Regions from separate parts of the Geobacillus sp. 47C-IIb genome, predicted to be linked through region 3. Evidence: riboswitches for the same ligand, from Rfam matches in the RefSeq annotation. Region 3 holds a riboswitch; each other region holds the start of a gene.
The links. Region 3 has a riboswitch for S-adenosylmethionine ahead of mtnW (2,3-diketo-5-methylthiopentyl-1-phosphate enolase). Riboswitches for the same ligand answer to the same signal wherever they lie in the genome.

Region 1 (7,755 bases), 490 kb from region 3:
TGTTGTTAAGGGAAATAAGCGAACCGTTTACGCTTGTGCTGTTTGACCACCATACGGACGCTGAACAGGACGAAAGCAGCCTCATTTCATGCGGATCGTGGGTGGCTCATGCGCTTCAGTACGCGCAGCTGCGAAAAGTTGTGATTGTTGGCCCATCATTTTCTCCGCGTAATCTCCGTTTATCTCCAAACATCACTGTTTTTCCATTTGCTGATCATGATGAATGGCCGAATGAGCTTCTGAAGGCCATCCCGACCGGAAGCGTGTATATAAGCATCGATAAAGACGTGCTTCGTCGCGAAGACGCAGTTACGAACTGGGATCAAGGAATGATGACGCTTTCTCGATTGCTCGCTTGCTTGCGTCTGCTACTATTCTATAAAAAAGTGTTGGGTGTAGACATATGCGGTGAATACCCGAAAGCCGTCATCGATGTGTTTCATCCGCTTTGCCTTGAGGCACAGTGGAAAAATGAACAGGCGAATAGTGCCATTTTAGAGACGTGTTTTCGTTACGCTACTTCCCATTTGCGTCCGGCTTAACAGGGGAATGCCTAAAAGGCCGATGAAAATCGCGGGTTCCAATCATCGATGATGGTTAAGTGTTCCAAAAATCAAAACCGCTATAGTAAGCTTTTGATAACATCATCCATCTTCTAAAGTTGCTTTCATCTTAAGTTAAAGGGAGCAAGTGGACATGCAGCCATCAGGGCTGCCTTTTGTCTGCAGGGAAAGGTGGCTTCTTTGGGCGGTCAGTGACCAATCGTACAAACTGTACTGAACATGGCGCTGGTGTTAAAGCCCGCCGCCGTACATAATGCGAAATTGTTTTTCATCCGGTCGGACGTCGCGCTGCTCAATGTGCATACGAGAGACTTTAGCAAACATCGTTCCGGCTTCAATCGTATCCAAAAAGAGCTGGACGGCACTTTCATGGCCTTGGGCTTCCATTTCCACCGTCCCATCGTCATTGTTTTTTACCCAGCCGGTCAGCTGTCGCTTCAGTGCCTCGTGCTGGACGAAATAGCGAAAGCCAACACCTTGTACACGTCCTTCGACAATGACATGAACCCGTTTCATATGGTAAAGCCTCCTTCATTGGGACCGTTCTGCTTCCATCATATAATAGATACGGCCTAATGTACATGAAAAAAGGAGCTTGTCTTTTCAAGCTCCTTTTTTCGCCAACGATAGCGACAATACTTGCTCTTGAATAAGTGTTACGAGACGCGGATGATAGCCTAAGTAAGAGCATAAATGCCACTGTTGGTGTGAAACAGGCAGCGCCTCTAGTTTCCGTTCGATCGTTTTCATTAAGACGCCGGTAAATAATAAATACGGAACGACAAACACATGCCGATATATGGATGCGTTCGCCTGCTCAAGCCCTTCGTCAAGCGTCGGATGGATAGCAGCGAGAAAGCAAATGTCAACGTGCGGCACGTTCGTTTTTTCTTTCAGGAGCCGAGCGATAGCGGTGATGTCGCGCTTTGTATCCGGGTCGCTGCTGCCGCGGCCGATGAGAAGAATCATCGATTCGTTATCAAGTGGCGTCGGATGTTCACCGATGCGGTCGATGATGATATCGATCATCGATTCATGGACGCCAAACGGGGTGCCGCAGACGATTTCAAGAGATGGATGACGCTGTTTCGCGAGCTCGAGCGCCGCTGGAATGTCGTGCTTCGCGTGTCCCGCGGATAGAAGCAGCAGTGGAACGACGATGATGCGCGTTGCTCCTTGGGCGACGCAACGGTCAACGCCAGTCACAATGTCCGGTTCTGCCAGTTCAACGAAGCAAAGTTCCTGAATCGGGATGTCGATGGCTGCTTTGCATTGTTCGACGAAACGAGCCGCCTCATAGCAGGCTGCAGCGAAGCGGCTGCCGTGACTGACATATAGAATGGCTTCCATCACGACCGCCTCACGATGTTGCACCAGCAGCTGCAGATGACGCCAACAGCCGTTCGAACCATTGAATGTTGGCGCGTAGCCGGACGACATCCCCGATGATGATCATGCTTGGATTTTCAATGTTTTCTTTAGCAACGATCCCGGCGATCGTCGTCAGCGTGCCGGTGACTGTTCGTTGAGCCGCTGTTGTTCCCCATTGGATAACCGCTACCGGCGTCTCTGGCATTTTGCCATATTTGATTAGCTGTTCGCAAATATATGGCAAATTGTGGACACCCATGTAAATGGCGATCGTATCAATGCCCTTGGCAAGGCTCTCCCATTTGATATCTTCACGGATTCCGTCGCGCCGATGTCCGGTGACAAAGGCAACGCTTGAGCTGAACTCGCGATGGGTGACGGGGATGCCGGCATAAGCCGTCGCAGCGATAGCAGCGGTGACACCAGGAACGATCTCAAACTCAATCCCATGTTTGACGAGCGCCTCAGCCTCTTCGCCGCCGCGCCCGAATACGAACGGGTCGCCGCCTTTTAGACGGACGACGTTTTTTCCTTTTTTGGCGTGCAGGACGAGCGAATGGTTGATCGTTTCTTGTTGCATGACGTGGTAGCCGGGCAGCTTGCCGCAAAAGATGAGCTCAGCGCCCGGTTTGGCATACGACAACAGCTCTTCGTTAATGAGGCGGTCATATAAAATGACATCCGCCTGCTGAATGCATTTTAATCCTTTGACAGTGATGAGTTCCGGATCGCCGGGACCGGCGCCGACAAGATACACTTTGCCCATCGTTGTTTCAGCCCTTTCTTGTATGATCCCAGCTGGCCATCTAAAGGCGGTGCTTTTATTGTGAACGGCTTAATTTGGCATGAAAACGACTTTGTTCAATGGTCTCCCACTCTTTTTTAGTGGGAGACAAGAAATGGCGGTCAGTTTGTTTCGGCGGCCGGAATGAACCCGCGCTCGCGCAGATAGGCGAGCACTTGCTCGACGCACTCGTCGACAGAGTAGCGGTGTGTTTCAACCGTCAACTCAGGCGCTTCCGGCGCTTCATACGGTGAATCAATGCCAGTAAATTCGCGGATTTCGCCGCGGCGCGCTTTTTTGTACAGTCCTTTTGGATCGCGTTTTTCACATTCTTCAAGCGGGCAATTAACATAAATTTCGATAAACTCGTCTTCTTCGACGAGACGGCGGACAAGTGCCCGGTCTTCGGCAAACGGAGAGATAAATGCGGTGAGAACAAACTGTCCGCTGTCGACAAACAGCTTTGCCACTTCGCCAATGCGGCGAATGTTTTCCGTCCGGTCGGCCGCAGAGAAGCCGAGGTCTTTATTGAGCCCATGGCGGATGTTGTCCCCGTCTAATACGTAGTTTTGAATGCCGAGCTCAAACAGCCGTCTTGAGACGGCATTTGCTACGGTTGATTTGCCGGAGCCGGACAACCCGGTGAACCAAAGGATGGCGCTATGATGACCGTTACGCTCGCGCCGATCTGTTTTTGTGACCGATGTATGATGCCAAACAATGTTCGTGCTCATGATGCTCCCCCTTTAGCGAGCTGATGGAGTGACCGCTTCACGTTTTTGTAGTCCTTTGATCAAGACGGCAGCCACTTCCGGACGGCTGAACGTGCTTGGCGGTACTTGCCCGTTGCGCAGCATTTCACGGACTTTCGTGCCAGAAAGGACGACGTGATGTTCAGCGTCATGCGGGCACGTTTTCGTCGACGCCATGCCTTCGCATTTGGTGCAATAAAAGCTATGTTCGAAAAAGAGCGGCGTAATCCCGAGTTCTTCAGCCGTAAAGTTCGAGAAGATTTTTTGTGCGTCATAGGTGCCATAATAATTGCCGACACCGGCATGGTCACGGCCGACAATGAAGTGTGTACAGCCGAAGTTTTTGCGCACCATGGCATGGAAAATGGCCTCACGCGGTCCGGCATAGCGCATAGCCGCTTGGAAGACACCCAAGAAGACACGATCTTTCGGGTAATAGTTTTCAAGCAGTACTTGGTAGCTTTCCATCCGGATGTCAGCCGGAATGTCATCTGCTTTCGTTTCGCCAACGAGCGGATTTAAAAACAAACCATCGACAATCTCAAGCGCACATTTTTGAATGTATTCATGGGCGCGATGAACCGGATTACGTGTTTGGAAGCCGACAACGGTGTTCCATCCAAGTTCGGCAAACCGTTTCCGCGTTTCTGTCGGATCGAAATAAAACGCGGCGAACTGTCCTTTATCAGTTCGTTTGACAAGCGTGATCTCTCCACCGACGTACACATCCGGTTTTTCAAACAGTTTGCGCACGCCAGGGTGGGCGAGTTCGTCTGTTTTGTAAACGAGCGTTGCTTCCTTCGTTTTGTCCGGACGGTAAATATCGGCAATTTCGATGACACCGTAGACGTCGCCGCCATAAACGAGTTTGGCTTTATCGCCGATGGCGAGCTCTTTTGCCTTTTCTTCCGTCACTGCGAGTGTGATCGGAATGCTCCAGACGGTGCCGTCAGCGAGGCGCATCGTTTCCACGACCGCATCGTAGTCTGCTTTCGTTAAAAAGCCAGTAAGAGGGCTGTACGCTCCCGTGCCGATCAACTCCAAATCGCTTAATTCTGCATTCGACAGTTCGATCGTTTTAGTTACTTCATTGAGCGGATAGTCCGGATTCCAACGGTTAATTAATGTACCGCCATGCGGGATGCTTAAACTCATGTTTGTAACCTCCTAGGATGATAGATTTTAAGATTTAATATTTAAGATTAAATGCCACCGCCATGTTCATGAAGCGAGCGTTCTTCTTCGACAGCCGTTTTTTTCAAGCTGATAACGCCGAGCGTCGCTAAACAAACGCTGAAAATGGCGATGACAGTATAAACATCGCTGTCGAGCAATAGTTTAATAAGGCTGTATGAAATGACAAGAGAAAAAATCGGCGAAACAAGCCATACTTTTAAGAGCTGCACAACAATTCGCTTCTGCCAGATGGATAAACCGCTCTTTGCCGTGCCAATGCCGATAATGGCCGATGTCGTAATTTGGGTGAGCGGTACGGGCAAGCCAAACAGTGATGAGATGATGACAAGCAACGCCCCAGTACCCGATATGGCGCTCCCTTCAAATGGAGAAAAATTTGTAATTTTCTTTCCGTTCGTTTCCAACACACGGCGTCCAAGCAGGAGCGCTCCAGCAGCGACGGACAAACCGCCGAGAATCGTTGCTGGCCCAACCGAGATCAATCCGGCACCGACAAGCGGCCCGACGGCATTGGCGACATTGTTCATGCCGGCGGAGAACGCCTCGAAGCAGCCAGTGACAATCAGCAAGGTCATAAACGTTTTTTGCCAACGGCCTTGCTCAAGCTGTGGATATTTCCGCTTGAGCGCTAAAAACCACTTGCCGACGGCGAGTGTAAACGCAAAGGCAATGATCGGAATGACGATCCACACCGAGACAATGAATAGCAATTTATTGAAGTATACCGCTTGGTAGGCAATACCGACACCGACGACCGCTCCCACGGTGATCTCGCTCGTCGATAACGGGATGCCCATGATGTTGGCAGCAAACAGCGAAATGGTTGCCGCTGTTAAAATAATGACAACGATTTTGACGGTAAGGATCGAAGAAGGAATAATTCCCGAGCCGATCGTTTTCACCACTTCTCCGCCACCAAGGCTGCCAAGAAAAACGCTGATGCCACAAAGAAGGAGGGCGACCGATTTTCGGGGAATGGCACCCGATCCGTAAGCGACGCCCATCGAGGCGGCCGCACCGCTCGCCCCAATGTTCATGGCGAAGAAAAAGGAGACAATAAAGGCAATCGCAAGGAGCATATGTGTTCCCCCTATGTGAGATGGAGCCCGCACTCTGTCTTCCCTTGGCCGGCCCAGCGTCCGGAACGCAAATCGTTCGGATCTAATGCCGGCGCTGTACACGGGGCACAGCCAATGCTCGGGTAGCCGCGGTCATGGAGTACATTGTACGGAAGACTATGTTTATACACATAGTTCCATACGTCTTTCCATGTCCAATGGATGAGCGGACAGACTTTAATGGAGCGGAACTTATCATCTTTATTGACATATTCGACATGGCGCCGTGTCGGCGATTGTTCGCGGCGCAAGCCGGAAATCCAAGCGGTTACTCCAGTCAACACTTCGCGCAGTGGAATGACTTTGCGCAGCTCGCAACATTTGTTTGGATCACGTTTCCATAACTCGTCGCCAAACTGCGCGGCTTGTTCTTCCAGCGTCAGGTGCGGCTGTTTCATGATGATGCGGAGGGAAGGATATGTTTCTTTCACCTTCGCGATTGTATCGTACGTCTCTTGAAAGTGCAGCCCGGTATCTAAAAAGACGATTTCCGCATCCGGCTTTACTTGGGAGATCAAATCGATCAGCACAATCCCTTCGATGCCAAAGCTGCATGCGTACACGATTTCGTCACCATATTCGCGGTACGCCCAAGCGAGGACGTCAAGCGCCCCTTTTGTTTCATTGTCAGACGGAAAAGACGGTTTTTCTACCGTTTCCCACCGATCATACGTGAGCATCGTTTCCCCTCCTTATAAATCAAAGAAAATCCACGCAATTAGTCGGATATTTACTTAGTAAACGGCAGCCCGGTGACAAAAATGCCCTTTCCATTTTGGAAAGGGCAAGAAGAACGAGTGACGTCTTATCTTCCAAAATGGAATCCATTTTGCTGGAATTGGCACCTTGCTAAATGAAGCAGGTTGCCGGAGTTCATCGGGCCAGTCCCTCCCTCGCTCTTGATAAGCGTTTGTAATGGATGTAATTGATTAAAATTTTAGCACAATTCTCGCTGGTGTCAATCTCAGTTTTTCGATGGGAATTATTTTTTTATCATTCTAAAGCGAGAAACCCCAGTTGAATGTAGGTGGGAGAACGTTCAAATATGGATGGTGGTCTAAGCATATCATTTTAGAGAAAGGCGCGAAACTATTTTTTACGTAAGTTCCCAAGCTCTTCAACAATCGCCTGCATTTCGCTTGGACTAAACGTCTCGCGCTTCATGACCATCTCATAAATGTCTTTCAATTCATCATACCATTCTTCGGAAAAATGGGACGGTTTAAGGGCGTCAAAGTTCATCACTTTCAATTTTTGCTTCAGCTGCTCGATCATATATTCGACGTTTTCCGCCGACCGTTTCGATAAATCCATTGTTTGGCCCCTTTCATGGCAAGATATCATGTATTGTACCATACAGGCGGGGGAAATAGGGAGGGGTTATATGGCTGGTTTACCTGCTGAAAAACGGACAATGTAGTAAAATATAGATGAATGTGCACCATATGCCGGAAAGCAGCATAAAAAGTCTAGACGAAAGGAAAAGAAGAAAAACTAATGATCGGAGACGTGCCGTAGAAATAGCGAAAGGGGTTGTTGTTCGGATGGTCAAAGTGTTGTTTGTTTGCCTTGGAAACATTTGCCGTTCACCGATGGCCGAAGCGATATTCCGCCATTTAGTGAAAGAGCGGGGGCTCGATAGGGTTATTGCCGTTGATTCGGCGGGGACGGGCAGTTGGCATGTCGGCGAACCGCCACATGAAGGGACAAGACGCATCTTAAACGAAAACGACATTGATTATTCCGGCATCCGTGCCCGGCAAGTCGAACGCCGCGATTTGGAGGAATTTGATTATATTATCGCCATGGATGCCGCCAACTTGAACGATTTACGCCGACTAGCTGGATCCAATTCATCGGCCGTAATCGCCCGCTTGCTCGATTTTGTGCCGGATCGGGAAAAAGACGATGTGCCGGATCCATATTATACTGGGAATTTCGTGGAAGTATATCACCTTGTCCGTTCTGGA
Region 2 (7,755 bases), 550 kb from region 3:
TGCGCGCCAACATGCCCGTATGGACGCATTTGCCTGATGTGCCGTTTACGTATTTAATTTTGGCGATTGTGCCGGCGTTGGCTGATTTGGATTTAAGATTATCTTCGCCGATTCACGCGGTTAACGATGTGGCACCAAGGCCGGTGTTGTTCATCCACAGTAAAGATGACCGTTCGATCCCGTACGAAGAAAGTATGAAGTTGTATGATACCCATCCAGATATTTTTCAACTATGGCTGACGGAAAAAGCAGATCATGTGAAAAGCTTCTCGTTATATAGAGAAGAATATACAAAACGGGTATTGGCATTTTTGCGTTCATTGGAATCGCCATCTCCTTAAGGTGGCCGAGGTTTGCTCTCGGTCGCTTTTTTATACCTGAAACAACATCATAAAAAGGAGCGAAGAACATGTGCGGCCGGTTTACACTTATTGCGGATTTAACGACATTGCAAGCCCTATTTCGTTTTCGTTATCAGGGCTCGCTCGCCCCGCGCTTTAACATCGCTCCCAGCCAGGAAGTGTTGACGGTTGTGGCCGAAGAAGGGGAGCGAGTCGGCAAAATGATGCGCTGGGGGCTTATCCCGTTTTGGGCGAAAGATGCTCGCATCGGGGCGAAAATGATCAACGCGCGAGCGGAAACGGTCGATGAGAAAGCGAGCTTCCGCCATGCGTTCAAGCGGCGACGCTGTTTGATTTTAGCCGATGGATTTTATGAATGGAAAAAAGAGGGGACAAAAAAAGTGCCGTATCGGTTCACGCTCGCAACGGACGAACCGTTTGCGTTCGCTGGGCTGTGGGAGCGCTGGGACGGGCCAAGCGGGCCACTGGAAACGTGCACGATCATTACAACGAAGGCGAATAAACTCGTTGCGGCCATTCACGATCGGATGCCGGTCATTTTGCCTTTCGAGCGGCATGAAGACTGGCTTGATCCAAGCTTTGATGACAGCGAGTATTTGAAATCGTTCCTGCAGCCGTATCCGAGTGAACAAATGCGAATGTACGAAGTGGCGCCGCTTGTCAATTCACCGAAAAATGATATTAGCGCCTGCATTGAGCCGGTCAATAGCCGATAAGGGGGGAGTGAGGTGTCTCCCATCATTCTTTTTGATGGCGACTGCTTGTTTTGCCATGACAGTGTGTGGTGGATCGCTGCGCGTGACCGGAAGGCGGTGTTCCGCTTTGCTGCGCAACAAAGCACCGTCGGTCGGGCGTTGTTGGAAAAGGGAAATGTACTAGGAAGAGATACGGTCGTCCTCATCGAAGACGGTTGTTATTATATCAAGTCGGATGCCGTTTTGCGCATCGGCCGTCACCTTGCCTGGCCATGGAATGGGCTGGCGGCGGCTGGACTTCTCGTTCCGCGGCTGCTCCGCGACTTCGTGTATGACCAAATTGCCGCCCGCCGTCACCGCCTCATCCGCAAGCAAGACCGTTGTCAGCTGCCGCCCCCTGAGTTGCGCGCCCGTTTTCTAGATGAATCGCTGCAGTGAGGAAGGAAAATGTGCCTGTTTGTCGTATTAGAAAGGAAAAATATAAGGAGGGGGAGTATGACAAACGGGACAACACGGTGGCTGGATGAATGCACGGCCGCGGCGCTTGAGCGGTTTGCCGATGATGTGGCTGCGATGGCCGAACAGAGCGGGGACGAAGCTCGCCGTCGATTTTACGAAGGGATGGCGGTGGCGGCGAAATTGACAGCACTGCGTTGGGAAGGCAAATGTGCTTATATTGATAGCCATTTGCTTGATAACGTGTATGAAGCGCTCTCCGTCTTCCCTCTTGAAAAGCTGGAAGAGGCCTTGGCGTTGGAAGCGCAAGAAGCGTGCGACGGTCGCTGTTCGTTTTGTTTGAAAGAAAAGCCGCGGCTCATTAACGGACCGCTGGCATCAATTTGTGAAGATTGCCTGCAATTTGGGCTGCAAGTCATTACGAAGCAACCGTAATGGAAGCGGCGGTCATCTTACGTGTGATGGCCGCCGTTTTTCCGCAAACAGGATGAGTGGGTAAGATAAGGAGAGTAATGCCAAAATAAAGGCGATGACGCCGATCCAATGAAAGTGAACCCAAACGTAACCGCCCGCCGTTCCGGCGAGGCTTGACCCTAAATAATAGAAAAGAAGATATAAGGAGGACGCTTGCGTTTTATGAATGTGCGTCCGTTCCCCAATCCAAGCGCTTGCAATCGAATGGCAGCCGAAAAAGCCAAACGTAAACAGCGCCAGACCGGCTATTTTTACGAGTGCCGAAGGAGCGAGCGTGACAAACGCTCCAAGTGCTGTTACAGCCACCGAAAGGCGAAGGGTGCGCGCATGGCCGTACTCATCTGCCTTCCGCCCCATATACACAGAGCTGAAGCTGCCAAAGATATATACAATAAATAAAAACCCGAGCACCGACTGGCGGAACGAATACGGCGGTTCGCTTAACAAAAAGCTGATGTAATTGTAGAGCGTCACAAAGCCGCCCATAAACAAAAAGCCAAGGACAACGAGCGCCATTAGCGGCTTGTTGCGAAGATGGACAGCGTACGTCCGCCATGCTGCTTCGTCGCTGTTTCGCCGCTGGGGTGCCTGTCTTGGAGCAGGCAGAAGGGCGGTGAAGGCGAGGCAAAGCGCTAGGGAAAGAAGGCCGATGATCCCAAGTGCCCATCGCCATGAAAAAAGATCGGTAAGCACCCCAGTCAAAATTCGTCCGGCCATGCCGCCGATCGATGTGCCGCTAATATAAAGCCCCATCGCTTTGCCGACGCTTGCCGGGTGGAATTCTTCAGCGACATAGGCCATCGCCAATGAAGGAATGCCTGCTGCTGAGATGCCAATGAAGGTACGCGCTGCAAGCAGCACCGCAAAGTTTGGGCTGAACGCCATTGCGATGGCAAGGAGCGAGGTCAGCCACATCGATACTGTCATCACGCGTTTTTTGCCGATTCGATCTGACAAGTTGGCGGCGATCAGCATCATAACCGCAAGCGTACCGGTCGATGCCGATACGGTTAAGCTCGCTGCTGCGGCGGAAACGTCAAACTGTTTAGCGAAAATCGGCAGCAGCGGTTGGGTCGTGTACAGGACGGCAAATGTCACAAAGCCGCCAAAAAATAATGATGCGCTTGCTTTGATGTATTCGCTGCTTCCTTTTTCAATGTATGTCAACATTGATCGCCTCTTTTGGAACGAAATGAAACGGAACACTTCTACTATACTGCTTTTTTATCCCCATCGTCTACAGAAGAAAATGCCGCCCATGCAGAGCGGCGTATCGTTGTGTTATTTGTTTCGTTCTAGCATCCATTTCGGTTTGCCGAACCCTCGAAACTCTTGATCAATGACTTTCTCAAATTCTTTTGACTCGACTGCTTCTTTGAGATCTTTGACAAACGGTTGGTTCAAATCTTTTGTATTGACAACAATGCGATTCCGGTAGTCATCCGGCATGTTTTCCAACGCTAAGGCGTCGGTTAAATCCATTTTCGCCGCTAAGGCGAAGTTGCCGGGGACAGCTGCCAAATCAACACTTTCCACCGTGCGCGGCAGCTGGCCAGCTTCAATCGGCTTGAATTGGAGATGTTTCACATTTTCTTTGACATCTTTTTCTGACACCGTGAGCGGGTTTACGGCTGAGTCGAGTTTAATTAAGCCGTGATCTTGCAAAATTAACAACGTCCGCGCCAAGTTCGTCGGGTCGTTCGGGATGGCGATTTCGCTCCCGGCGGCCACTTCATCAAGTGATTTGAATTTGTTTGAATAAATGCCCATTGGGGCGGTCGGTACAACGATGACTTCCGAAAGGTCCAAGTTGTGCTCTTTTGCGAAATTTTCCATATAAATTTTGTGCTGGAACAAGTTTGCATCTAGGTCGCCGTTGGCTAAAGCCAAGTTTGGTTGGATATAATCGCTGAATTCGACGACGTTTACTTCATACCCTTTTTTCTCCAAAATCGGCTTGATCGCCTTATTCACCATATCACTGTACGGACCGGAAGTCGCTCCGATTGTCAACTCTTTTTTCTCTTTCGATTCAGCGCTGCTCTCAGATGAGGAGCTGCTGTTGCCGCAGGCGGCAAGAGTGCCGAACACGAGAAGCAATGTGAGCGCCATCAACCATTTTTTCATCATGAAGTCCTCCCTATGAGTGAGTTTAATAGTAAGCGGCCTATCGCTTGTCAACAAGACGAGCGATGCGGTCGCCGGCAAACTGGATGACTTGGACAAGGCAAATTAAAATAACAATAGTGGTGATCATGACCGTATTGTCATAGCGGTAATAGCCGAAACGAATGGCTAAATCGCCGACACCGCCGCCGCCCACGATTCCGGCCATTGCGGAATAGCCGACTAAACTGATTGTTGTAATTGTTATTCCTTGTACAATGCCCGGTCGGGCTTCTGGGAGCAGCACGTCTTTAATGATCATCCACGGCGTCGCCCCAACCGCCACCGCTGCTTCAATAACGTCTTTTTCAATCTCGCGCAACGAGGTTTCCACGATTCGTGCGAAAAAGGGAATAGCCGCCACCGATAAAGAAACAGAGGCTGCTGTCGGTCCGATCGTAGTTCCCGTGAGGAGCTTTGTCAGCGGTAAGAGACCGACAAGCAAAATGATAAACGGAATCGATCGAACCATGTTAACGAGAAAGCCGAGAACGGATTTTAAAATGGCATGTTCCAAAAACAAGCCGCGGTCGGTGACGAACAGCAAAACGCCAAGCGGCAATCCAACAATGATCGCGACAAACAAGGAAATAGCCACCATATAAATCGTTTCGAAAAACGCCTTATTCAACTCCGGAAGCAGGCCTAGTAATGTATCAAGCAGCATGCGAAACAACCTCCAATCTGTTCGTCCGTTTAGCGATATAATCCATCGCCCGTTGAATTTCATCCTCTTTCCCGATCAGCTCCATCACAAAAATACCGAGCGGTTTGTCTTGGATATACTCGATTTTGGCATGCAAAATATTTCCTTTTACTTCAAATTGTTGCAACATATCGGAAACGATTGTTTCCGTCGCGCTTTTGCCTTCAAACTGAATTTTCACGATCGTCCCCGTATGCGTTTCCCGTAAATGTGCAGGCAAGTCAACATGCATGACGCTATGGACGAACGATCTCGTTAATTCTTCTTTCGGATGGGTAAACAGCTCATAAACGGTGCCGAGTTCAATCACTTTGCCGTTTTGCATGACGGCAACGCGGTCACATATATGTTTGACCACTTCCATTTCGTGAGTAATGAAGACGATCGTAATACCGAGCTCACGGTTAATTTTTTTCAGCAGTTCTAAAATCGATTTGGTCGTGCTCGGATCGAGCGCCGATGTGGCTTCATCGCATAACAGGACGGTCGGATTGTTAGCGAGTGCCCGGGCGATGCCGACGCGCTGTTTTTGCCCGCCACTCAGCTGCGCCGGATAGGCGTCCCGCTTGTCGGATAGACCGACCATGTCGAGCAGCTCATTGACCCGTTTTTCGATGTCCGGTTTCGGTTTTTTAGCTGCTTTTAAGGCGAAGGCGATATTTTCAAATACTGTTTTCGAGCTAACTAAAGAAAAGTGTTGGAAAATCATTCCGATTTTTTGGCGCACTTGCCGCAGTTCTTTGGCATCTAATGCTGTTACATCGATCCCATCGATGAGAATGCGGCCGGATGTGGGACGTTCTAGGGCGTTTAAGCAGCGCAGCAGCGTGCTTTTTCCAGCGCCGCTGTAGCCGATGATGCCAAAAATTTCACCATCGCGAATCGTAAGTGATACGTTGTCTACCGCAACGGTTTGTTTCTTTTTCGTTGTATACACCTTTGTAACGTTTTGAATATCGATCATGTCCATCCTCCTTGTGTTGATAGGTAGAATTTGGTAAACAAAAATGCCTCTTTCATTCGGAAAGAGGCATCGGTGGTATGTAAACTCCCGACTTATCTTTCAGAATGAAAGCCATTCTGCAGGAATTAGCACCGTTCCCTCAAGGGGAGGTTGCCGGACGTCATTGGGCCTGTTCCCTCAGTCACTCTTGATAAGCGGTTTGCTGTATGTAATTTTTATGAAATTCATGATAATGCGACAGCTATTTGTTGTCAATATGTATTTTCCATTCGGATTCTTCAGGAAACGTTTACATCGTTGCGCTTCTAGAGAAAATATTTGTGCTCGTCTTTCGCTTGGAAAAATTGTACACTAAACAATAGGGATGGAAATGGAAAGGGGAATGGGCAATGATTCCGATCGTAACGGCTGATGAAATGTACGCTATTGACCGAGAAGTGACCGAGCGGATCGGCATTCGTGATGACTCGTTGATGGAAAACGCTGGGCAGGCGCTGTTTCGGGTGTTGAAAGAGCGAATTCCACACACGGCTAGGGTGGCGGTGCTCGTCGGGACGGGCAATAACGGCGGCGACGGATTGGTCATTGCACGCATGTTGAAAAGTTATGGTTATGACGCCGATGTATGGCTCGTGCCGCCGCAAGAGAAGGTGAAAGGCGCGGCGCGCACGGCGCTTGAGGTGTACGAGCGGTCGGGGTATTCTTGGATAGCTTATGAGGGGAATGAACGAGCGTTTGCGGCACGCGTGCCACATTACGACGTCATCATTGACTCGCTCCTTGGCATTGGCATCAAAGGAGACGTGCGCCCGCCGTATAAAGAAATCATTGAGCAAGTGAACCGCACGTCCGCAACGGTATACGCGATCGATGTGCCAAGCGGGGTGCCGGCTGATGGAGGCGATGTCAGCACCGCCATTCGTGCTGATGTGACGCTTACCGTCCAATGTCCGAAGCTTGGGGCGTATACGTTTCCTGCGGCGGATTATTACGGAGAGATCGCTGTGGTCGATATCGGCATCCCGCCGCTAGCGGTGCAGGTGAAGACAGATGTCCGGTTTTTGTGGGAACATAGCGATGTGGTGCAGACAATGCCGAAGCGAAAACGGTCATCGCATAAAGGAACGCACGGTAAGCTGCTCATTGTCGGCGGATCTAAGGAGATGAGCGGGGCGGTAACGATGACAGCGAAAGCGGCACTTCGCAGCGGGGCCGGGCTTGTGACGATGGCCGTTCCGGAAACGGTGTACGAGGCAGTTGCCAGCTGTGTGCCGGAGGCGATGTACCGGTTATGGCCGGCAGAGGGAGGCGCATTTGCTGGCGTGGCTGATTGGGCCGGGCTTGATATTGACGCGATGGCCATCGGCCCGGGAATGGGGCGAACGGAAGGAGTGCGCCGCTTAGTGAGCGAACTTGTGCGCCAGCCAGTGCCGCTTGTCATTGATGCAGACGCTTTGTTTTTTTGGGATGACTACGCCGAACGAGTGCGCGAACGGAGCGCCCCGACGGTGATTACCCCGCACCCGGGAGAGATGGCGCGCATTGTCCATCGTTCCATTCGCGAGGTGGAGCATGACCGCTTTGGCGTATCGAAGCGGCTGGCTATGGAATATGGTGTGTATGTCGTCTTAAAAGGGCCGTATACGATTGTCACCACGCCAGACGGGGCGCAATATGTGAACGCGACCGGCAACCCGGCGTTGGCTAAGGGGGGAAGCGGCGATGTGTTGACTGGCATCGTGGCGGCGTTTTTGTTGCAGCATGAGGCGGTGCAGCCGGCGGTGAATAATGCTGTGTTCGTCCACGGCCAAGCAGCTGATTGGCTTGTGCAAAACGGTCATTCACTGTGGGACGTCTTGGCTTCTGACGTCATTGACGCATTGCCGGCTGTGTTGGCTAGGCTGGGCGATGGTGCGCAAGTGTGAACGTGAT
Region 3 (7,755 bases):
ATTTTGCACTAGAATTTCAAGAAATTTTTGAGAAGGTGTGGGCGATGACGACCGAATTTCCTTTTTCCGAACTGCTTGAACAGTTGCCGAAGCAATTTTTTGCTTCGCTTGTCGCCAAAGTGGGAGCGAAAATAAAGGCCGGGCACGATGTCATTAATTTAGGGCAAGGCAATCCGGATCAGCCGACGCCTGGCCATATTGTTGAGGCGATGCAACAGGCAGTGGCCAATCCAAAATACCATAAATATTCGCCGTTTCAAGGTTACTCATTTTTGAAAAAAGCAGTCGCTGCGTTTTATGCGCGTGAGTACGGGGTTGATGTGGATCCAACCCGCGAAGTAGCCATTTTGTTTGGCGGTAAGGCTGGTCTTGTTGAGCTGCCGCTTTGCCTCGTCAATCCGGGCGATGTGGTGCTTGTCCCGGATCCGGGCTATCCGGACTACTGGTCCGGGATCGCGCTCGCCCGCGCACGGATGGAAATGATGCCGCTTATCGCCGAGCAGCAATTTTTGCCTGATTACAGTGCCATTCCGGCAGCGATCGCTGATCAGGCCAAACTGATGTTTTTGAACTATCCGAACAACCCGACCGGGGCGACGGCGACGAAAGAGTTTTTTGCTGAAACAGTGGCGTTCGCCGCTAAGTACGGCATTGCTGTTGTGCATGATTTCGCCTACGGGGCGATCGGTTTTGATGGCAAAAAGCCGGTCAGCTTTCTCGAAGTTGATGGGGCGAAAGAGGTCGGTGTTGAAATTTACACGTTTTCCAAAACGTACAATATGGCCGGTTGGCGTGTCGCGTTTGCCGTTGGCAATGAACAGATCATCCGGGCGATTGAGTTGTTGCAAGATCATTTGTATGTCAGTTTGTTCGGCGCTGTTCAAGAGGCGGCTGCCGCGGCGCTTCTCGGTCCGCAAGATTGCGTCACGGAGCTCGTCGCATTGTATGAAGCGCGCCGCAATACGTTCATTTCTGCTTTGCACCGCATCGGTTGGGAGGCGCCGGCACCGTCTGGATCGTTTTTCGCTTGGCTTCCCGTACCGAAAGGATTATCGTCCGCTGAGTTTGCCGACATACTGCTTGAACGCGTACACGTGGCGGTCGCTCCGGGCATCGGTTTTGGCAAGCACGGCGAAGGCTATGTGCGCGTTGGTCTGTTGACAGATGAGGCGCGTCTTGTCGAAGCAGCTGAACGGATCGGGCGTCTCGGGCTGTTTTGAAAAAAATGATTGACAACAGCGGCAGAGGCTGTCATAATTCAAAGTACATTTGCCATACTCGACAAAATTGTTTGACAAGTTCATAAATACGCAATGATTCTTATCAAGAGTAGGCGGAGGGACGAGCCCGATGAAGCCCGGCAACCGGCTTGGCATATCAAGCACGGTGCTAATTCTTGCAGCGGAAACGCTGAGAGATAAGAAGAGTGCCATGGAAGAATGATGCCTCTTCTTAGTGAAGAGGCTTTTTTCTTTAGGAAAGAGGGATGAATGATGAGCACAGTGATTGCCACGTATTTGCTGCATGACGAGAAAGACATTCGCAAAAAAGCAGAAGGGATTGCGCTCGGCTTGACGGTCGGCACATGGACGGATTTGCCGGCATTAGAGCAAGAGCAGCTTCGCAAACATAAGGGAGAAGTCGTCGGGATTAAAGAACTTGGGGAAAGCGGTCCGGCGAACGAGTATTTCGGCAAGCGACTGAAGCGGGCGATCGTCAAAATTGCTTACCCGACGGTCAACTTTAGTGCTGATTTACCAGCGCTCTTGGCAACGACGTTTGGCAAACTGTCGCTTGATGGTGAAGTGAGGTTGCTTGATCTTGAGCTTTCGGACGAATGGAAACGGCATTTTCCGGGACCGCGTTTTGGCATTGCCGGTATTCGTGAAAAAGTCGGGGTATATGACCGCCCGCTATTGATGAGCATTTTTAAAGGTATCATCGGCCGCGATTTGGCGTATTTGACGTCCGAATTAAAGAAACAGGCACTTGGCGGCGTCGACTTAGTGAAAGATGACGAAATTTTATTTGACAATGAGTTGTTGCCGTTTGAAAAGCGGATCACCGCGGGCAAGGCGGCGCTCCAAGAAGTGTATGAACAAACAGGCAAACGGACGCTGTACGCCGTCAACTTGACCGGCAAAACGTTTGAACTGAAAGAGAAAGCGAAACGGGCAGCCGAGCTTGGCGCTGATGTGCTCTTGTTTAACGTGTTCACCTATGGGCTTGATGTTTTGCAAGGGTTGCGCGAGGACGAGAATATCAACGTGCCGATCATGGCTCACCCGGCGTTTAGCGGTGCCATGACGCCGTCTGAGTTTTACGGGGTCGCCCCGTCGCTGCTGCTCGGAAAGTTTTTGCGGCTTGCGGGAGCTGATTTTGTCTTGTTCCCATCGCCATATGGCAGCGTCGCGCTTGAGCGTGAACAGGCGCTTGGCATTGCTCGGGCGCTCACCGATGAACAAGAGCCGTTTGCGCGCGCGTTTCCGGTACCGTCGGCCGGCATTCATCCGGGGCTCGTGCCGCTTCTAGTCCGCGATTTCGGTCTTGACTGCATTGTCAACGCTGGCGGCGGCATTCACGGCCATCCGGACGGGGCGATCGGCGGTGGGCAGGCGTTTCGTGCTGCCATTGATGCGGCTCTTGCCGGCCGTCTGCTCCGCGAAGCAGCGAAAGAAAACGAGGCGTTGCAAAAAGCGATCGACCGCTGGGGCGCGATTGAGGTGGAAGCATGAAAAAACAGCTTGTTCTCTTTTGTGATTTTGACGGAACGATTACAGAAAATGACAACATCATTGCGATTATGAAGCAGTTTGCTCCACCGGAGTGGGAAGCGCTGAAAGACGACATTCTCGCTGAGCGCCTCTCGGTTCAAGAAGGGGTCGGAAAGATGTTTTCCCTCCTTCCGTCGGCGTTGAAAGACGAGATCGTTGACTTTTTGCTTAGCACCGCTCGCCTGCGCGAAGGCTTTCGAGAGTTTGTCGCATTTACGAAAGAGAAAGGCATTCCGCTCTATATTGTGAGTGGCGGCATCGACTTTTTTGTCTATCCAATGCTAGACGGACTGATCGACAAAGAACGCATTTTTTGCAATGGCTCCGATTTCAGCAGCGAGATGATTCGCATCACATGGCCACACGCGTGCGACGGTAAGTGCCAAAACGGCTGCGGCTGTTGCAAGCCGTCACTTCTTCGAAAGCTCGCCCGTCCGGACGGGTATCATGTCGTCATTGGTGATTCGATTACCGACTTGGCAGTGGCGAAGCAAGCGGATTACGTGCTGGCGCGCGATTTCTTGCTTAAGAAATGTCAAGAGCTCGATTTGCCGCATGCACCGTTTACGACATTTTTTGATGTGGTGGATCATTTGCAGCGGCTGGAGGTGATCGCATGAGCATTATGTTGAAAAAATGGAATGAACTTGCGGAAGTGAAAGCTGAGCTCGCCGCCCGTGATTGGTTTTTTGCGACAAGCGGCAATTTGTCGCTCAAAGTGACCGATGCCCCGTTGACGTTCCTTGTCACCGCAAGCGGCAAAGATAAACGGAAGCAGACAAGCGAAGATTTTCTGCTCATCGACGCCGATGGAAAACCGGTGGAAGACACGCATTTGAAGCCGTCGGCGGAGACGCTTTTGCACGTCGAGGTTTATCGGCGGACGAATGCCGGCTGCGTCTTGCACGTTCATACGGTCGACAATAACATCATTTCCGACGTGTACGCTCAAAACAGGGAAGTAGTCTTTTCGGGTCAAGAAATTATTAAGGCGTTTGGCATCTGGGAAGAAAATGCGGAAGTGCGCATTCCGATCATTGACAATTACGCCGACATCCCGACTTTGGCTAATGAATTTGCCAAGCATATCGACGGTGATACGGGGGCTGTTTTGATCCAAAACCACGGTATTACCGTTTGGGGTCGTGATGCGTTTGAAGCGAAAAAACATTTGGAAGCGTGGGAGTTTTTGTTCAGCTGGCAGGTGAAGCGGCTATTATTACAACGGGCCGCTGTGCCGCTAGTTGACTAACCGATATATTTTTAAAGGGGGATTTGACGATGGCAGTGATTAAAGTGAAAAAAACGGGCCAAGTGATTGAAGGGGAAGACAATGTCCGCGCTTTTTTAAACAGCCAAGGTGTTTTGTATGAGCATTGGGATATTACAAAACTACCGGAACATTTACGCGACAAATATGTGCTCACTGACGAAGAAAAAGAGGAAATTTTGGCGACGTTTAAAGATGAGATCGAAGACTTGGCGGCGCGTCGTGGCTACAAAACATGGGATATCGTCGCCCTGTCTGATGCGACTCCAAACTTGGAAGAGCTGCTGAAAAAATTTGAGCAAGTGCATATCCACACAGAGGATGAAGTGCGCGCCATTACGGCCGGTCACGGCATTTTCATCATCAAAGGAGACAAAGAAACCGGTTATTTTGACGTCGAGTTGGAAGCGGGCGATGTCATTTCTGTGCCGGAAGGAAATCCGCATTACTTCACATTGATGGATGACCGCCAAGTTGTTGCTGTCCGGTTATTTATTGATCCGTCCGGTTGGGTCGCCCATCCGTACGAAGAAAAAGAAGAAGTGAATTCATAATAGTTGAGAGGCTCTCGCAACAAGATGCCTTTTCTAAGTTATCTAGGTAGACATGGAAAAAGCCGCCTGCTTTCCATCGTCTTCATAAAAGCGCATATAAAAAGGGGTGTCCCGTTTGTCTTTAGGGCACCCTCTCTTTTTTTGATCAAAACGATTGCGTTAAAAAAATCATGAACACAATGCCGATAATAAATGCATATGTCGATGTCCGTTCGTTTCCATCGCCATGGCTTTCGGGAATGAGCTCTTTATAAATAATAAACAGCATAGCCCCAGCGGCAAACGCCAATCCGTACGGGACTAAACCGCGGAAGAGGGAGGTTAAATAAAAACCGAGCAGCGATGTGACGATTTCGACCGCTCCTGTCAACGTGGCAATAAGAAATGCTTTCAAGCGACTAATTTGTTGATGAACTAAAAATAAGGCGACTAAAAATCCTTCCGGCGCGTTTTGCAAACCGATGGCCAATGCGATCAAATTGCCGGTCGTCGCGGCATCGGATGCGTAGCTGACCCCAACGGACAACCCTTCAGGAAGATTGTGCATCGTAATGGCAGCGATAATGAGCATCGCTTTTTCGTCAAACTGTAAGCCATGTTTTGTATGTTCCAAGTCGATATGGGGAACAGTCATCTCGAGCAACGTTAAGATGAGCACACCTGCCGCCAGGCCGATTACGAGTGCTCCCAAGCCGCCGGTTTTTAACGCTTCGGGAATGAGACTTTCCATCGAGGCTGCCATCATAATGCCAGCGGAAAACGCTAGCAGTATATCACGCCAGCGGTGGGTGAGTGATTTAGCCAAAAACAAAATCGGCACGGCGCCAAGTCCTGTCGATAAGGCAGAAAGCACGCTGCCGACCAACACCTGGTTCATTCAATTCCCCCCTCATCATCCTTTACTTTTTCATATGCAATGATCATATAAATGTGACAATCGCCCAAGCGCCTTCATATAATAAATTATCATAACGAATTGGGAAGACGGTGGCGAGCAAAATGCATAGGTAGCTAGCAAAAACGGTTGCTTGTCTGTTTGCCGTTTCGGTATAATGCAAGTAAGAAATGGTCAAATGTAAAGGGTTGAATGCCATGGAACAGAAAGAACAAGAACTTGAGCAATCATTAAAGCTGTTTATTGTACTGTCACGGGCGTATCGTGCTGTCAGTGACCAAGTGAACAAATCGATCTGTTCGTGCGGGGTGAATCCGACTGAGTTTGCGGTGTTAGAACTGTTATACCATAAAGGCGACCAGCCGCTCCAGCAAATCGGTGAAAAAATTTTGCTCGCTAGCGGCAGCATCACTTACGTTGTCGACAAACTTGAAAACAAAGGGCTGATCGTCCGTCGTGCTTGTGAACGAGACCGGCGCGTCACGTATGCATCGATTACGGAAGAAGGTCGGCGGTTTATTGAGCGCGTCTTTCCCAAGCATGCAGAAAAAATTCATGAAACGATATCAGCGCTCACAGCGGAGGAGAAAGAGCAGGCGATCACTTTGCTAAAAAAATTAGGATATGGGGCGAAAAACGCCCAGCAAAACAGAGACTGACAGTTCGTCGGTCTCTTTCATTTTTGTTAAAAATGCGAAATATGGCGACTCTGTTCGTGGAAGACGTCGAACTGACAGTGCTCAAGCCGTTGTCGCACTGCCTGTTTGCTTGTCGGGGATACTGAGGGAACGCCAGGAATGACGATTCATGGGCTGAATGGAACGGTGACGGCAGACAAGGGGTCATCATTGCCAAGCGCCACATTCATATGACGTCGAAAGATACGGAAACGTTTAGCGTCCGCGACAAGCAAGTCATGAAAGTGAAAACGCAAGAGGAGCGCGCTCTCATTTTTGACGAAGTGACCGTCCGCGTCAGTGAAGACTTTGCGTTACATATGCACATTGAAAACGGTGAAGAGAACGCGGCCGGTTTAAAAACGGGTGATTACGTGAAGTTGCTTCCATCGTGAAATCATCCGCAGCAATGGGAGATAAGGCGCCCTCTCGGGACGAACGAGAGGGAGCCTCCCGTTAACGCGGGCGCTTCTTCTCTGATCGATCTAGGGTGCCGACCAGATGAAACGGCGTATCACGCCGAATGGCATCAATGACGCCGTCGCTGATTTCTTGATGGGTGAGCCAGCGCGAACCGTGTTCTTCCACGACAAAACCGAGCTGAACTTGCCGATAAAGACAAGCGGCAGGCAAACAGAGTTCCGCTTTCGCCTCGGCTGGATCGGCGCGGCTGCCGAGCACGTGAAACAAACGCCAAGGGCCGGGATGTCTGCTATTTTTTTGGATGACGGTCGGAAGCGCCTGTTTTCCGTCCGTATGGACCCACGCAATGATGAGATCAAAAGTTCCGTTTTTTTGGATGGTCCGAGAAATCAGAGAACAAAGCGCTTCTTGGTCGCGATAATCAACAAGAAGCGGGGTGATGGATGCCGTCTGTCCAGCACAGTCGATGAGCTGCTTCATTCGTGCGTAGCGGCGGGCGATGACAGACACATAATATCCTTCCCGCACAAGCCAAAGCGACACATCAGCCAACATACCTGTCCCACCGATGACAAGGGCGTGCATGGCATGTCTCCTTTCGGATTAATCCCGTGGTCCTTTCAAATAGTGATCAAACCAACCAACGATTTGGTGAAGCCGCTCGAGGCGAAGCGCCGGGTTCCCGGTGCGTGACAAATCATGGTTGGCGTCCGGGAAGCGGACGAGCTTTGTTTCTTGCCCGAGTTGTTTCAATGCGATAAACAACTGTTCCGCCTGCTCGATCGGGCAGCGATAGTCATGCTCGCTATGCAAAATTAAGAGCGGCGTGCGCACATTTTTGACGTACTTGAGCGGCGAATGATGCCAAAGCCGCTCAGCGTCTTCCCAGACGTCGCACCCGACTTCCCATTTCGTGAAAAAGTAGCCGATGTCGCTCACACCGGCGAAGCTGAGCCAGTTGGAAATCGAGCGCTGGGTAACAGCGGCCCGGAAGCGATTGGTGTGCCCGACGATCCAGTTCGTCATAAACCCGCCGTAGCTGCCGCCGGTAACGCCAAGACGTGTCTCGTCAATAAAGGCAAACTGCTTGATGGCGGCGTCCACACCGGCCATAATGTCTTCATAATCCATGCCGCCGTAATCGCCGCGCACGGCATTGACA

Region 1: it holds a riboswitch for S-adenosylmethionine, as region 3 does, so the genes downstream of both, IC804_RS12105 (phosphoadenylyl-sulfate reductase) here and mtnW (2,3-diketo-5-methylthiopentyl-1-phosphate enolase) in region 3, are expected to answer to the same signal.
Region 2: it holds a riboswitch for S-adenosylmethionine, as region 3 does, so the genes downstream of both, IC804_RS17270 (methionine ABC transporter ATP-binding protein) here and mtnW (2,3-diketo-5-methylthiopentyl-1-phosphate enolase) in region 3, are expected to answer to the same signal.

What each region holds. Positions count from the first base shown of each region.
Region 1 covers NZ_CP061473.1:2,398,131-2,405,885, forward strand. The annotation lists gene IC804_RS12070 (arginase family protein) at 1-542, shown strand, start outside; gene IC804_RS12075 (acylphosphatase) at 795-1,079, opposite strand; gene IC804_RS12080 (sirohydrochlorin chelatase) at 1,167-1,913, opposite strand; gene cobA (uroporphyrinogen-III C-methyltransferase) at 1,924-2,700, opposite strand; gene cysC (adenylyl-sulfate kinase) at 2,841-3,452, opposite strand; gene sat (sulfate adenylyltransferase) at 3,465-4,625, opposite strand; gene IC804_RS12100 (sulfate permease) at 4,673-5,746, opposite strand; gene IC804_RS12105 (phosphoadenylyl-sulfate reductase) at 5,758-6,465, opposite strand; SAM riboswitch class I at 6,588-6,694, opposite strand; gene IC804_RS12110 (DUF1128 domain-containing protein) at 6,875-7,099, opposite strand; gene IC804_RS12115 (low molecular weight protein-tyrosine-phosphatase) at 7,330-7,755, shown strand, end outside.
Region 2 covers NZ_CP061473.1:3,436,434-3,444,188, forward strand. The annotation lists gene IC804_RS17235 (alpha/beta hydrolase) at 1-341, shown strand, start outside; gene IC804_RS17240 (SOS response-associated peptidase) at 410-1,078, shown strand; gene IC804_RS17245 (thiol-disulfide oxidoreductase DCC family protein) at 1,091-1,495, shown strand; gene IC804_RS17250 (ClpX C4-type zinc finger protein) at 1,553-1,948, shown strand; gene IC804_RS17255 (MFS transporter) at 1,961-3,157, opposite strand; gene IC804_RS17260 (MetQ/NlpA family ABC transporter substrate-binding protein) at 3,269-4,114, opposite strand; gene IC804_RS17265 (methionine ABC transporter permease) at 4,155-4,820, opposite strand; gene IC804_RS17270 (methionine ABC transporter ATP-binding protein) at 4,810-5,823, opposite strand; SAM riboswitch class I at 5,913-6,020, opposite strand; gene IC804_RS17275 (NAD(P)H-hydrate dehydratase) at 6,213-7,748, shown strand.
Region 3 covers NZ_CP061473.1:2,889,984-2,897,738, forward strand. The annotation lists gene IC804_RS14620 (pyridoxal phosphate-dependent aminotransferase) at 45-1,220, shown strand; SAM riboswitch class I at 1,318-1,424, shown strand; gene mtnW (2,3-diketo-5-methylthiopentyl-1-phosphate enolase) at 1,494-2,735, shown strand; gene mtnX (2-hydroxy-3-keto-5-methylthiopentenyl-1-phosphate phosphatase) at 2,732-3,394, shown strand; gene IC804_RS14635 (methylthioribulose 1-phosphate dehydratase) at 3,391-4,026, shown strand; gene IC804_RS14640 (1,2-dihydroxy-3-keto-5-methylthiopentene dioxygenase) at 4,056-4,598, shown strand; gene IC804_RS14645 (ZIP family metal transporter) at 4,744-5,475, opposite strand; gene IC804_RS14650 (MarR family winged helix-turn-helix transcriptional regulator) at 5,691-6,152, shown strand; gene IC804_RS14655 (PduL/EutD family phosphate acyltransferase) at 6,362-6,565, shown strand; gene IC804_RS14660 (short-chain dehydrogenase) at 6,627-7,178, opposite strand; gene IC804_RS14665 (S9 family peptidase) at 7,197-7,755, opposite strand, start outside.